One region of the Maridesulfovibrio ferrireducens genome, then DNA from elsewhere that is predicted to be linked to it. Evidence: predicted binding sites of a transcription regulator. Region 1 holds the regulator's gene; the other holds the start of a gene.

Region 1 (7,606 bases):
TTTTTGCAATAAGTTCTGTTGCGCATGCTTATGACAGAACAGAGCTCAAAATTTCTAAATCCATAGCTAATATTAGAGAAAAAGCGGATTTGAAATCTTCTGTTGTTTGGGTGTTATCTCCAGCGGAAAGTTTTCTTGTTGATAAAGGGGAAAAAGGATGGTTTGCAGTTTATCCGGCTTCTTCAGATTTATCCGGTTTGCCGATAGGCTATATTTCTAAAAAAATAGTAATTCCTGCTGCTCAGAACAGTCCTGTAGTGGATTGGGGCGATGTTCGATATGTGGGAAAAGAGCTTAACTATCATATTGAGCGGTCTTCAAAATCCGCTGTCGCCGGTAAATTAGCTGAAGGTGATAAAATCAAAGTCGGTTTTTTACGAGGTGGATGGTACGCAATTTTCAAGGCTGATAAGCCTGTTGCCTCAGAAGAAGATGCTTTGGGTTTTGTTAAAAAGGGTTTGGTTGATATTAAACTGGATGATGCCAGAATTAGATATGCGGTACGAAAAATCAGTGTAATTCAGAAGCCGGTAACGACCTCTAAGGCTGTCGGTGTGCTGAATCCCGGACATAGAGCTCAGGTGGGTAAAGAGAAGGGTGGAATGTATGCTCTTTATCGTATAGACACTCTTGTTAAAAAAGATACTCCGGTCTGGGGTTATGCTTGGGGCCCTTTCCTTGCCGCTTATCCAAAGAATCTGGAAAAGAAAAAAATGGCGGGAATCGATACCCGTAAAGCTGAGCTTGAAGCTGAAAAGAAAAAGAAGAAAGTAGAACTACAGAAACGTACAACAGCTCTTGCTTCTATGGATAAGGCGATGGACGAAGTCTTGAATGCTCCCATTGTGACTGAAACCATGTTTGCTTCGGCTGTACTTAATGTCCGCTCCGAGCCTAATGCGAAGTCTCTTATCGTCGACAAACTGGAAGTCGGGCAGGCTGTACTTGTCGGGCCGGAAGAAGGTAAATGGTTTCCTGTCTTTAAGGCTGGAGCAACAGCCGAAAGTGACAGTCTCCTTGTTGGATATGTTTATAAGGCGTATTTAAATGCTGAGCCTCCGGTCGAAGTAAAGAAAGATAGACCTGCTAAGAAAAGAATTCCCGGCGGACCGGATGAAGTGCCTATTAAAATCACTTCTAAAAAAATGACTTTCAGTGAAAACAAGAATCGAATCACTTTTTCCGGCAATGTAAAAGTCGTAAGGCTTGATGTTACACTGACATCGGATACGCTGACAGCTTTTTTAAAGGCCGGTGGCGATTCTCTTAAAGACACTCAAGATAAAATTAAAGAAATTGTGGCAAAGGGCAGGGTCAAGGTGAATATGAATAACCGTAAAGGATCATGTGAAAAACTGACCTTTGTTGTGGTTGATTCGATTATTTTGATGGAAGGTAATGCAAAGCTTCAAGACGGTCCGAATCTTGTTCAAGGTAATTTGATCAAGTTCTATCTGAAAGATAACCGTTCTGAAGTTGTCGGCGGGGATAAGCCTGTTGAAGCAATCTTCTTTACTCCTAAAAATGTTGCTCCATAGTTTTTTATTAACTAATTTTATAGGATTTATATGTCTTCGATAATCGCTAACAAGCTGGTTAAGAGCTACGGGCAGAAAGAAGTTGTCCGTGGCATAAGCTTAAATGTTAAGGAAGGTGAAGTTGTCGGTTTGCTTGGTCCTAACGGAGCAGGTAAAACCACCACTTTCTATATGCTTGTGGGAGTCGTTAAACCTACTTCCGGCGATGTTTATCTTAATAAAAACCAGATTACCAGTTGGCCTCTGCATGAAAGGGCCAGACATGGAATCAGTTATCTTCCGCAGGAAAGTTCTATATTTAAGAAACTTTCGGTTCGTAAAAATTTGGAAATAATTATCGAGCATACCGGTCTTTCCGGGAAAGATATTCCCATGAGAGCTAACGAACTTTTAGATCAGCTCGGAATTTTACGTCTGGCAGAACAGAAAGCGCTTTACCTTTCAGGCGGTGAACGTCGCAGGCTGGAAATAGCCAGAGCTCTTATTAATGATCCTAAGTTTATTCTGCTTGATGAGCCGTTTGCAGGGATTGATCCTATTGCCGTTATTGAAATTCAGGATATTATTTCTTCTTTGAAAGACATGGGACTCGGTATTCTTATTTCTGATCATAATGTACGTGAAACATTAAGTATATGTGATCGCGCCTACTTGGTATATGAAGGCCGCGTAATTCTAAACGGTGCGCCGGAAAGTATTGTAAAAAATACTAAGGCACGCAGGTTGTATCTTGGAGATAGTTTCAGTCTCTGATTTGTTGTTTTTTCATCTTTTTATTTACCTGTCTTTTTTTCTTTTTTCAGTACCAGTCCCTCTTTTTCATATCTTATTTTTATTATACAAACTCTCCTTTTTCAGTAAATTTACCATTGCCGATTTACAGTAAGGCTGAACATTGGTACACTTTTTTCATGTGAATAATTTTAGGTTAAAAGATCCTGAAATTACGGGCAAATCTGTACTAATTCTTGCATGAGCTTTCTTAGTGTGGCATACTTTAATCAAGTTCAAGGAAGATTAAAATATTTTTTTTGAAAATAGTTACAGGTTAATTTTATTCGATTAGAAAAATGTAAAAGATACTGCTTAAGCATATCATAGGGTGGCAGGAAAATATGGGACTGGAACTTAGACAACAATTAAAGCTTTCTCAGCAGCTGGTGATGACTCCTCAGTTGCAGCAGGCAATTAAGTTGTTGCAACTTTCCCGATTAGAACTGCTTGATACTGTTCAGCAGGAGTTACTTGAAAATCCTATACTTGAAGAAGCTGAAGCTTTGGAGCGTACAGACAGCCCTGACGCGGAATCCGGCACAGCGACTTTAGAAGATGCGGCTATTTCCCGCGAAGCTGATTGGGATAATTATCTGGGAGAATTTTCGAGTACTTCCAAGCAGGCCGGGACAAGAGAGTCAGAGTCTCTTGAAGAAGGAATGTCTTTCGAAGCGAGGATGACTAAGGCCACCACTTTAGAAGGCCATTTAGCATGGCAGATGTGTCTCTCGAATTTTACAGATAAGGAAGTCGCCATCGGTGAGTGCATAATAGGTAATCTTAGCAATGGTGGATTCTTACGGATTGAGTTGGATGAAATTTGTGAAACCTGTTATGCTGAATTCGAAGATGTTGAACGAGTGCTCTCTCGGATTCAGAGATTCGATCCAGTAGGGGTTGCAGCACGTACCCCTCAGGAATGTTTGCTTATTCAATTAGAGGTTTTACGCCTTGATGATGATCCGATTCTTGTTTCGCTGGTTCGGGATCATTTAGAGGATCTTGAGAAGAATCGTTATAAGCCTCTTGCGAGAAAGTTTAAGCTTAGTATGGAAGACCTCAAGAGCTATCTTGATCTGATGCAGACTCTTGATCCGCTTCCGGGGGCAAGTTTTTCGGGTGGGGATTCTTTCTATGTCAGTCCTGATGCTTATGTATATGAATATGACGGAGATTTTGTTATAGTCCTTAATGAGGACGGTCTCCCTAAGTTACAGATGAATTCATTTTATGTAGAGACTCTGGCTTCGACTAAGGGAGAAGATAAAGAATATTTCCAGGAGAAGATGCGCTCTGCACAGTGGCTTATGAAGAGCCTTTATCAGAGACAACGTACACTTTATAAAGTTCTGGACTCAATTGTAAGGTTTCAGAGAGGGTTCTTTCAAAGTGGAGTATCCAAGCTTAAACCGCTTATTCTTAAAGAGGTGGCTGAAGATATTGAAATGCATGAATCCACTGTAAGTCGAATTACGACAAGTAAGTATGTTTCGACGCCGCATGGGATTTATGAACTTAAATTTTTCTTTAATAGTGCTCTCGGACTTGATGATGGTTCGCAGGTCGGGTCCGAATCGGTTAAGGCGCTGATTAAGAAACTAATCAGCGAAGAAAATAGTAAAAAACCTCTGAGTGATGAAAAAATTGCCGAGATGCTCAAGGATGAACTTGAGGTCAACATCGCCAGAAGGACTGTAGCAAAATACAGGACTGCAATGGGAATTCGTTCCTCTTCTAAGAGGAAGCAGGTATTCTAGCAGTTCGGTAGAAAAGCATATTCACCCTTTACTCAAGGAGTATCCATATGAATGTTGCATTTACTTTTAAGAACTTTGACCCCTCCGACCACCTGAAGGAATATGCTAACACCAGATTTGCAAAGCTTGATAAGTTTATAACAAATCCGGACAATACTGAAATGCAGGTCATTTTATCAGTTGATAAGATTAGACATGTTGCTGAAGTCCTTTTCAGTTCCGATAATATTCATATCTCAGCATATGAAGCATCGGAAGATATGTATTCAACTGTTGATTTGGTTCTAGCTAAGCTTGAAGTTCAGCTCAGACGCATGCGCGATAAGATGAGAAGCCACAGGCGTAAGGACGTTGCTCCGGCTCGTATGGACGTAATCAGCTTCACAACCGAAGAAGAAGATAATTCTGAACCGACTATTGTTGAAACTGATCAGTTTGTACCAAAGCCTATGGCGGTTGACGAAGCCGCAATGCAGTTGCAGACTCTCGACAATGAGTTCCTTGTCTTTAGAAATGCTGATACTGAAGCTATAAATGTTATTTACCGTCGCAAGAATGGCGACTTTGGGTTGATTGATCCAGGATACTAACTGATGATAATAAATGATAATTTGGATAAGGATCTTGTGATTTATGAACTCGAAAGCTCTGATAAGAGCGGAGTTCTGAGAGAAATGGTGACAGCGCTTAAGGCCACAGGGCTTGAGCTAGATGTCGAGAGTGCTCTCCAAGTCCTTATGTCTCGTGAAAAATTAGGAACAACCGGTATAGGGGATGGCATTGCCATCCCCCACGGTAAATTGGATTGTCTTGAAAATATTGCAGTGGTTGTTGGTAGAAGTGGGGCAGGAGTTAATTTTGAAGCTCTTGACGCTAAGCCGTGCCAGATATTTTTTATGGTTCTGGCTCCTGAGCAGGGAGCTGGAAGCCACTTAAAAGTCCTTGCCCAAATATCCAGACAGCTTAAGGATAACAATTTTAGAGATGCGTTCATAAATGCGCAGAACCCACAAGACTTGTTGACTCTACTTAATATCACTTAATCGAGGGCATCACGGAGGTCTTTTAGGTGGAAAGTGCAGACTCGTTTCCGGTTATTGTTGTCAGCGGCCTTTCCGGAGCCGGAAAATCAACAGTTTTGAAGGTTTTTGAGGACTTACGTTTTTTTTGCGTTGACGGGCTTCCTGCAAGCATGCTGGCAAGGCTCGTTGAACTTTTTAAAGGTAAGGACGAAAATTATCGAGGCCTGGTTCTCGGGATGGACCTACGGCAACAGGACTTCGTTGATGATTGGCAGTCCACTTGTACAAAACTCGGATCGAGCGGAGTCTGCCCCAGTCTAATCTTTTTGGAAGCCAGACTCCCTGAATTGGTCAGACGTTATGCTACCACACGCAGGCCTCACCCTCTTGAATCCAAAAAATTAGGTCTTGAGCAGGCTTTGGAAGAAGAGAAAATTATTCTCGAACCTCTTCGTATGGCCGCAGATCTTGTAATTGATACTACGACTTACTCAATTCATGATCTCAGGCGCAGAATTCAGGAAAAGTGGTCGGAGTTGACTGAAGGAGCATCTGGACTCCGGGTTAATGTTATTTCTTTTGGTTTTAAACATGACGTTCCGACAGAAGCGGATATGGTCATGGATTTAAGATTTTTACCTAATCCCTATTTTGATGAAAAATTGCGTCTGTTCTCAGGAAGAGATAAAGCTATTTCGGATTATGTTTTAGGTTCGGAGCCCGGTTCGGTTTTTATTGAGAAATATTTGGATTTCCTTCAATATATTCTTCCTCTTTATGAGGAGGAAGGAAGATACCGATTAACAATAGCCGTCGGGTGTACCGGCGGTAGACACAGGTCTGTTGCCGTTGCAGAACGAATATTTGCTACTCTTAAGAATAGTGGGTATTCTGCCAATCTTGAACATAAGCATATAAATTTAAAGTAAGGCCGTATTTTTTGCGGTTACTCATATCGGGAATATAAATGGATACAGAAGCAAGCAAGGTCGGGATAGTGATTGTGACACATGGGCACTTCGGTCAGGCGCTTATTGATGCGGCTGAACTGATCGTTGGACCTCAGGACAATGTGTTGTCCCTTTGTGTGGATGGTACCAAAGGGATAGATGCTGCTGTTGAATCCTTAAAAAAAAATATTTCCGAAGTTAAAAGCGGAGCGGGTGTTTTAATCCTTACAGACATGTTTGGAGGAACTCCGACAAATTTGAGTCTTTCCCTTCTTCAGACAAATGATATTGAAGTTGTAACCGGAGTCAGCCTTCCTATGCTTTTAAAAGCTCTTCAGAAGCGTAATGACTCCCTACAGAATATGGCCGCAGAGGTCAGTAGAGCCGGTACGAAAGGTATTGTTATCGCTGGTGAAATGCTTCGAAAACGAACTTCAAAAGGTTAATTTATGTTTTGGGTGCGAATTGATAATAGATTGGTTCATGGCCAGATAATTGAAACTTGGCTGCCTTATACTCATGCCAAACGAATTATTGTTGTAGATGACGCTGTGGCGGGTGACGATTTACAGCAACAAATAATGTCTCTTGCAATTCCTCATTCCGTCAGTTGTTCTTTTTCTTCCATTGATGATTTACCTAATTCCGTGATGACCGTTGGATATGATTCAACTGGTGGGAATACCATAATTCTTTTTTCTTCCTGTGAAGATTTACGGCGGGCATTAGAAAAAGGGTTTAAATTTAACACGGTTAATATTGGTAATATACATTACGGCCCCGGTAAAAAACAAATATCACCCAGTGTCGCGCTCAGTTCTGATGATGAATCCTGTCTGCACTTTTTTAAAGGACAAGGGATTGAACTGGATTTCAGATGTGTTCCCAATGATCCTGTGCAGGTGAGGTTTTCATGAACTTGTTGCAAGGCTTAGCTTTACCTTTCCCCGCGTGGGCAGCGCTGATAGGTTTTTTTTTGCAGTTTTTTCTCTGTTCAGATTTTCAATAAATGCGGGATTACTTGAACGACCTTTGGTTGCCGGCGCTCTTTGGGGAGTGGTGACCGGGGATTATGTTACAAGTTTAAATATCGCTGTTTTTTTCGAGTTGTTCTGGCTGGATAATATCCCTGCCGGAACTTATATTCCCCCGCATATATTGGCTTCTACTTTTGCCGCTCTTGCTTTAACTACTTCGTTCGGGTTTACCGAAGCTCCTCAAGTTATGTTTATCCTTCTTGCCTGCCTTCCTTTAGCCAGATTAGGGGCATGGCTGGAAAATGCTCTCAGGCAGTGGCATAACCGTGGATATTACTCATTACTTAATTGGGCCAGAAGGGGAAAGTCCGGTGATGACCTGCCTCGAAGGCTTGTTGTTCAATCTATTTTAAGAACTTTGGCAACTTCTTGGCTTTTTTTCTGGACAAGTACCGTGATCCTTCATTACATACTTAGTATATTTTTTCACAAGTGGAGTGAAATTGTCACTTCTGTGGAAATGCAATGGTCTTTTTTATGGATTGCCGCCAGTCTCGGCGGGCTATTGGCTCTGAGACTGCGTAAAGC
Region 2 (7,606 bases), on a different contig from region 1:
GCTCCGGGGAATACACGGCTTTTCAGTCCGGTAGCGCGCATGACTTTAGATTTCCAGCAATCATAAGTACCGGAAGAAGTGTCACGTGAAATTACAACTATCTGATCATCAGCGCCGCCAACTTCTTTCCAGTTAGTAATTTTACCGGTGTAAATTCCGTGAAGCTGTTCAACGCTGAGTCCTGAAACAGGGTTAGCCGGATTCACAACGGGAACGATGCAATCAAGAGCTACTATGAACTGAACAGGCTTGCGGCCGTTATCAGTTGCTTTCTGAATTTCTGCGGGTTTCATGTCACGGGACATCATTGCGATATCAGTTGTTCCGTCGATAAGAGCTTTTGCGCCGTTACTTGATCCGCCACCTGAAATTGAAATTGATACATTAGGATTTGCAGCCATAAAAGTTTCAACAGATTTCTGCATCAATGGCAGAACAGTAGTAGAGCCTTTAACTTGGATTGATCCTGCAAAAGCTGATCCTGTAAACGCCATTACCATCATTGCTACTAAGGCGATAATTCTAGATTTCATTTTTTTCCCTCTGAATTTGGATTTTTGCAGACGCTGTTTCACCGTGTCCGTTTTTGTCATTGAGATAGGGTCTATCTGAATTTGGTTACAAACCTGTTACGACAAAGAGAAAGGTAGGTTACAGAAGAATTTATATTCAATTTATCAAATTTCTGATGCTGGCATACACCTTGCTTACTTCCCTTTAATTATAAAAACCTAAGGCGGAGTAATTTCATTGAAGATCAAATATGCCATAGTCGGCGCGGGTCCAACAGGTCTCGGTGCTGCAAGAAGACTGAAAGAGCTAGGTGAAAAATCATTCATTGTACTGGAAAAAAATTCCCATGCGGGCGGACTAGCTTCCAGTTTTACCGATGAAAAAGGGTTCACTTGGGATATCGGCGGACATGTGGTTTTTTCTCATTATGAATATTACGATCAACTCTTGGCCGAGATTTTGGTAGATGAATATATAGAACATCTACGCGAATCATGGATAAGAGCCGCCAAAGTATGGATTCCCTACCCTTTTCAAAATAATATAAGACACTTACCTAATCTCAAAAAATGGGAATGCGTTAGAGGACTTCTTCCCGGTGTAAGATCCGAAGAAGCCCCCTCAAACTTTTTTGAATGGATTAACAATACCTTCGGAGAAGGCATCGCTAAACATTTTATGCTTCCATATAATTATAAGGTATGGGCTACGCCACCTGAATCAATGTCATTTTCGTGGATTGGAGAAAGAGTAAGCGTTATTGATCTTAAAACAGTGATAAAAAATATTATCCTTGAACGGGATCAGCTTTCATGGGGGCCTAACAATAAATTCCGTTTCCCTCTGAAAGGTGGAACAGGGTCAATTTATCGTAAACTGGCAGAAACGGTCAGCAGTCATATTTTATATAACACCAGTGTAACTTCAATTGATCAGAAAAATAAAATTATTTACGATTCCGAAGGCAACACCTTTGAATATGAATATCTGCTAAGTACCGGACCGATTGATATTTTGATCAAGAAATGGCTTGAAAAATCATCGGACACGCTTACAAATGCAGCAGAGATGCTTAAGCATAACAGCGTTATAGTCGTTGGATTAGGACTTTCTACATCCAAAAAAGATTCCCGGTGCTGGATGTATTTCCCTGAAGACGACAGCCCTTTTTACCGTGTCACCAATTTTCACAACTACTCACCCAACAACACTCCTATCCCCGGACAGGGGCGAGCACTGATGTGTGAAGTTTCCTACTCAAATCATAAAATAGTTGATCACAATCAAATAGTTAAAGAAGTGGAAGATGGATTGATCAACACTGCGCTGATTAATGAAGAAGACAGGAAAAATATTATCTCCCGCTGGTCAATAAATGTGGATTACGGCTATCCCATACCTTGCCTGCAACGCGATGAAGCGTTAATGATTTTGCAGCCTGCACTTGAATCCATGGACATCTATTCCCGAGGCCGCTTCGGAGGCTGGAAATATGAAGTCTCAAACATGGACCACTCAGTAATGCAGGGAGTCGAATGGGCTGAGAGAATGATTAATGGACAGCCCGAAACCACTTACAGGATAAGCTAATCATATGACCATATCTGCCGCCACTTATGAAAAAAGGCGGGAAAATGTCCGTAAACGTCTTAATGATCGCGGACTGCCTCCTTTATTGGTAAATTTTGCTGCCAACCGTTATTACCTCAGTGGATTTGAACTTCACGACTCGCAATGCAACGAAACTTCCGGATGGCTCATAATCTGCCCTGACGGAAAAGATTTTCTTCTGACTGACCCCAGATACTTGGATGCTGCACGCAGAATATGGAATGAAGATGATGTTTTCATTTATTCCGGGCGTAAATTTGACGCTCTTAAAGGGTTTTTCAAATCAAACTCTATTTCCAGTCTCGCTTACGATCCTAAATCGATAAACATTTTCGAGCACGAAAAACTTACCGAACTTTGTGAACTTAAGCCTGTTTCAGGGCTGGTTGAAGAACTGCGCCTGATTAAAGATGATGAAGAAATCCGTTTGATGGAAGAATCGTGTGCTCTTAACCATAAAGTATACGAACTTATTGAACCGAAACTTCAGGAAGGACGCACAGAAGCTGAAATATCATGGGAAATTGAACAGCTTTTCAGAAATAACGGAGCTTCCGGTCTGTCCTTCCCTTCCATTGTAGGAGTCGGCCCGAATGCAGCGCTTCCGCATGCATGCCCGGGTGATACAAAACTTCGCGAAGGTGAACTCATTCTCATTGATATGGGTGGCAGACTCGGCGATTATTGTTCTGACCAGACCAGAACTTTTTATATCGGAGACAAACCCTCTGACCGTTTTTTAACTGTGCGCGCGCAGGTTCAAGAAGCTCAGATGGCAGCAATTGACATTCTGCGCCCCGGACTTCCGATTCAGCACGCCTACCACACCGCAAAAGCTGTTTTTGAAAAACACGGTGTAGAAAAATACTTTACACATTCTCTCGGACATGGTGTGGGACTTGAAACCCATGAACAACCAAGCATCAGCCCGATTGCAAAAGGCGAGCTTAGGCCCGGTATGATTGTCACAGTCGAACCCGGCCTTTACTACCCTGATTGGGGCGGCATCCGTTGGGAACATATGGTCCTTATAACTGAAGACGGCCATAAAGTTCTATAATTCTTGAGCAGGGTTCTTCGGAACCCTGCTTATTTTGATCACCACAAACCGGTTAAATCCACTCTGAATAAAATTATGGCCCGTAAAAGAAAACCACGTCCGCGCCCTCTTCCGGCGCCCCCTAAGTATTCAAGTCGTATCTATGTTCAGATGGCTCCATCTGACATTGCAATTTTTAGATTTTTTCTGGAAGCTATGGAGAATCTGGCTCTTTTCACTGTCGCCGACAGATTCAAAGGAGTACTGATGCTTCGCTACAGCGCCCATCAGGAACGCGAATTCTTTGAATTTATGGATGACCTAAAAGAGGAGATTGATATTAAAATCCTCCCCAATCCATCTACCCCTTCATAAGCCCCTTCCCTAATTCCAAATAATCCGCTGATTCTCTTTTAATTTAAAATATGAATATATCTTCATGTTTGTTGACAATATGAATATGAACTATTATTCATATATTATACAACTAAAACACATTTAGCTAGAGAGCAGACAATGCCAAGAGCTCCTGTACAAAGTAGAAGTAAAGAAAAGAAGCGTAAAATCATCGTAGCAGGGATGAAACTATTCTCTGACAAAGGTTTTCATAAGACAAGCATCAATGAAATTGTCGAGAATGCCGATGTATCGGTAGGTTCATTTTATGGATATTTTAAAAACAAAAAAGATCTACTGATTGAAGTTTCGCAGGCATACGGAAACAGCATAATAAAAGGGATATACGGAAACATTGCAGAGGATGCTCCCGTATCAAAAGACGGGCATAGTATCATCAAATACATCGTAAGTTCAGCAAAGCAGGCACATACGTTGTCAACAGAACTACACAGAGAAATGCTGGCCTTAAAGAACCGTGAACCGGAAATGGCTAAGCTCGACAGAAGAATTACTCTATCGTTTCAAGAAGGAATTGAAACGATACTTGAAAAATGCGGCAACAGAATCAAAGTGAAAGATACTCATACAGCTGCAAAACTGGTTGCAGGCGCAATAGAAGAAACTATGCACCGCTGTTTTTTAGAAAATCAGGAAGAAAATCAGGAACAAACATTCAACGAACTGACTGAAATGTGTGCTGGATATTTATTTCATCCGGCGAAACAATCCGAGTAAGACTATAAATCAATAACCTTAACGTCTTCCGGATCTATCTCAACACCAAGGAAAGCACCGCCGACAGCGGCAAACCTTTTCGCTGAATCAGTGGCAAGAAACGAAACATGACCACGCTGGGTGGAACAATTGCTAAGCTTTGATTCAGCAAGAATATTCTTAACTGTTTTAGCCGTTGTTTCCGCAGAATCCACAAGCTTAATATTCTTTCCGGCAACATTTGCGATAGCACCGCGAAGCACTGGAAAATGAGTACATCCAAGGACTAAAGTATCCGGCCCCTCATCTCCAAATTTTGCAAACAACGGTTCTAAATAGCGGGCTGCAATGGCCTCAACCAGTTCACCTTCAGTCCATCCCTCTTCCGCAAGCCCTACAAACAAAGGACACGGTTGTGCTATTATTTCAGCGTTTGGATGCATGCTGCAAATAGTTCTTTGATAGGCACCGCCGTTAACAGTATTTTCAGTCGCTATTACCGCAATTTTACCATTCACACTTGCCTGACAAGCCGCCTCAGCTCCGGGTTTTATGACTCCGATTACAGGCAATGGACTATACTTATCCGCAAGGCTTTTCAAAGAAACAGCAGAAGCCGTGTTACAGGCGATCACCAGCATCTTTATCCCTTCCGCAACCAGCGCATCCCCGGCTTGCAGAGCATATTTGATCACAGAATCTGCACTTTTAGCACCGTAAGGAACCCTTGCGGTATCACCGAGATACAGAAAATTTTCGTGAGGCAACAAGTCCTGCAAAGCCCGCAGAACGGTCAGCCCGCCGACTCCTGAATCAAAAACGCCTATAGGTAAATTACACTTATCAACTGACAACTTCGAATCTCCTGAACCAAGATTTAAAAACGTATCTATTAAATGATCAAAACAACACGGCACTAATTAGTCCCTACGGGCATGGTAGTAAAGAATTTCTTAACGCCATGAAGATTATTCTAATATTAACAAACCACTTTACGCATTTATGAAAAATTGAGACTATAGATGGGTATAAATAATATTTAAGGATGGTTACACACTTCAAACGGAGATCTTTTATGGAAAAGCAAAAGGTAAATTTTTTCGGAGTAGGGCCTAAAATAATCAGACCAACCATAGCCTACGGCATCGCTGCTACTTTACTGACCCTCTTTTACCCAGAACTTTTTTTAATGAATTTTATATCCGGCACAGCTTTTCATATTATAGGCGGTATTTTTCTGGGATTTGGAATAGCTTTTATTTTTATCTCAGGACCAGCCATGAAACGAGCTGTATCTTTGGGAAGGCTGGAAACGACAGGAACTTTTGCAATAGTTAGAAATCCACTTTATTTTGCATGGATAGCCTTTATTTTTCCCGGAAGCGCCATAGCTTCGCAGGCATGGCTGCTTTTTGGCATGTCCGCCATAGCCTTTTACCTATTCATAAAATTGATTCCGCAAGAAGAAGCTATGCTTGAAGAAACGTTCGGAGAAGAATTTCTCACGTATAAAAAAGCTGTTCCAGCTATCATTCCAAGCTTTAAGAATAATCCTATTTAATAGCGCCGACGGGACATACATTTGAACACTGTCCGCATAAAATGCATTCCGTTGAATTTACAGAGAGACCATTACTGATCGCTCCCATAACATCAACATCCATCGGGCATAATTCATTGCATTTTTTACATTTTATGCATTCATTCTCTGTAGGCTTTTTTTTGATACGTGCGTAGGAACAAGATGGCTTCATTACCAATGAAACAGGGCATAAAATTTTACAGAAAGCTCTTTTTTTTCTAAATGAAAACGCAAGTATTACAGCAGTCAGATAATAAATGCCATTACCGACCATAAACCATATCAACTGACCTTCTTTCCCACGCGCAGGATCAATTTGTCGCCCGACATAATCATATCCTGACCAAAGGAAAAGCAAAGGGATAAGGATAGAAACAACCAATACTGGATATCTAAGCCATGTATATTTTGGAGGGATAGTCTTATTATCATTTATCGGCAGCCACTCTAATAAAGCAGCTGTCCAGCAAGCCCAGCCACAAAAACCACGCCCCCATATAAATGGCCCACCGATTTTAGCAACAGCGTAATGAATGAGTACCCGCGTAAATATTCCTGAACTCAAGAAAAAGGCTCCGTAAAAAACAGTTTCCTCAATTTGTAGGTTTTCCCGTTGCAATAAGCCTAAAAAAACAAGAAATATCGGGGAGATTGCAAGTATAGCGATTCGTCTTCCAATATCTTTTTTAGCGCCCTTAAAACGATTTCCAACTAATATTCCCAAAGTTACACAGCCACCGATATACGGGAAAATCAGCAAAAAACCCCACCAACCGACTGAGAAGTAGAGTATGCCCCCAACCAAGACGCCTATAAGTGCCGGAAGAAAATCTGAAATAATTTTATTCATCAAAGAGCTCTGCCTATTTACACCTGTCCATGCTCCGGTAATTGATTGCCTCCGCAAGGTGCGGAACTTGAATCAATTCATCCTCAGCAAGGTCGGCTATAGTGCGGGCTATTCGAAGTATACGAGTATAGGCTCTGGCTGAAAGTCCCAGACTGCGCACAGCCTGTTCAAGAAAGGTATGCTCTGCTTCTGTCAGTTTGCAAAATTTTTCAAGAGAGGAACCGGAAAGCTCACTATTCGTCAAAATATTGAGATCCTTATACCTTTCTGACTGAATAGCTCTGACTCTTTCAATATTGCCGCGCATTGTAGCTGAATCAACCCCTTTGTTTCCGCGCAGATCTTTATAATCAACAGCCGGAACCTCTATCTGCAAGTCAATACGATCCAGAAGCGGACCTGAAAGACGTGATGCGTAACGTTGCACAGCGACAGGAGTACAAGTGCAGGCATGCCTTTCATCTGTGGCATATCCGCACGGACAAGGGTTCATAGCCGCAACGAGCATAAAATCAGCCGGATATGATAAAGACATAGCCGCGCGAGAAATGGTTACCTCTCCGCCCTCAAGTGGCTGACGAAGCACTTCAAGCACATTCTTTTTAAACTCTGGAAGTTCATCCAGAAAAAGCACCCCGCGATGAGCAAGCGATACTTCACCCGGTTTAGGGTATGCCCCGCCACCGATCATGCCCGCGTCTGAAATTGTATGATGGGGCGAACGGAAAGGACGAATAACCATCAAAGCTTTCTCTCGATCAAGCTGACCGGACACGCTGTAAATTTTGGTAACTTCGAGAGCTTCTTCAAAAACAAGAGGAGGAAGAACTGTAGGAATCCTCTGGGCAAGCATTGTTTTGCCGCTTCCGGGAGGTCCTATGAAAAGTATATTATGATT

Evidence for each region. Region 1 encodes sigma-54, which starts transcription at its own class of promoters, with help from an activator protein. Its sites were predicted from a motif close to CTGGCACGGNNNNTGCTT; they were not measured.
Region 2: a site for sigma-54 is predicted at 692-709, ahead of BLT41_RS04165 (protoporphyrinogen/coproporphyrinogen oxidase). Genes of this name have one in related genera too.

The regions. Positions count from the first base shown of each region.
Region 1 is NZ_FNGA01000002.1:3,489-11,094, reverse strand. Features, by position in the region: gene BLT41_RS04815 (LptA/OstA family protein) at 1-1,538, shown strand, start outside; gene lptB (LPS export ABC transporter ATP-binding protein) at 1,569-2,291, shown strand; gene rpoN (RNA polymerase factor sigma-54) at 2,654-4,069, shown strand; gene hpf (ribosome hibernation-promoting factor, HPF/YfiA family) at 4,117-4,659, shown strand; gene BLT41_RS04795 (PTS sugar transporter subunit IIA) at 4,663-5,112, shown strand; gene rapZ (RNase adapter RapZ) at 5,139-6,020, shown strand; gene BLT41_RS04785 (PTS sugar transporter subunit IIA) at 6,059-6,487, shown strand; gene BLT41_RS04780 (PTS sugar transporter subunit IIB) at 6,491-6,958, shown strand; gene BLT41_RS04775 (PTS sugar transporter subunit IIC) at 6,993-7,606, shown strand, end outside.
Region 2 is NZ_FNGA01000001.1:920,153-927,758, reverse strand. Features, by position in the region: gene BLT41_RS04170 (PstS family phosphate ABC transporter substrate-binding protein) at 1-533, opposite strand, end outside; gene BLT41_RS04165 (protoporphyrinogen/coproporphyrinogen oxidase) at 751-2,103, shown strand; gene BLT41_RS04160 (M24 family metallopeptidase) at 2,108-3,184, shown strand; gene BLT41_RS04155 (DUF4911 domain-containing protein) at 3,260-3,538, shown strand; gene BLT41_RS04150 (TetR/AcrR family transcriptional regulator) at 3,680-4,297, shown strand; gene murI (glutamate racemase) at 4,300-5,130, opposite strand; gene BLT41_RS04140 (methyltransferase family protein) at 5,352-5,837, shown strand; gene BLT41_RS04135 (4Fe-4S binding protein) at 5,830-6,708, opposite strand; gene BLT41_RS04130 (YifB family Mg chelatase-like AAA ATPase) at 6,722-7,606, opposite strand, start outside.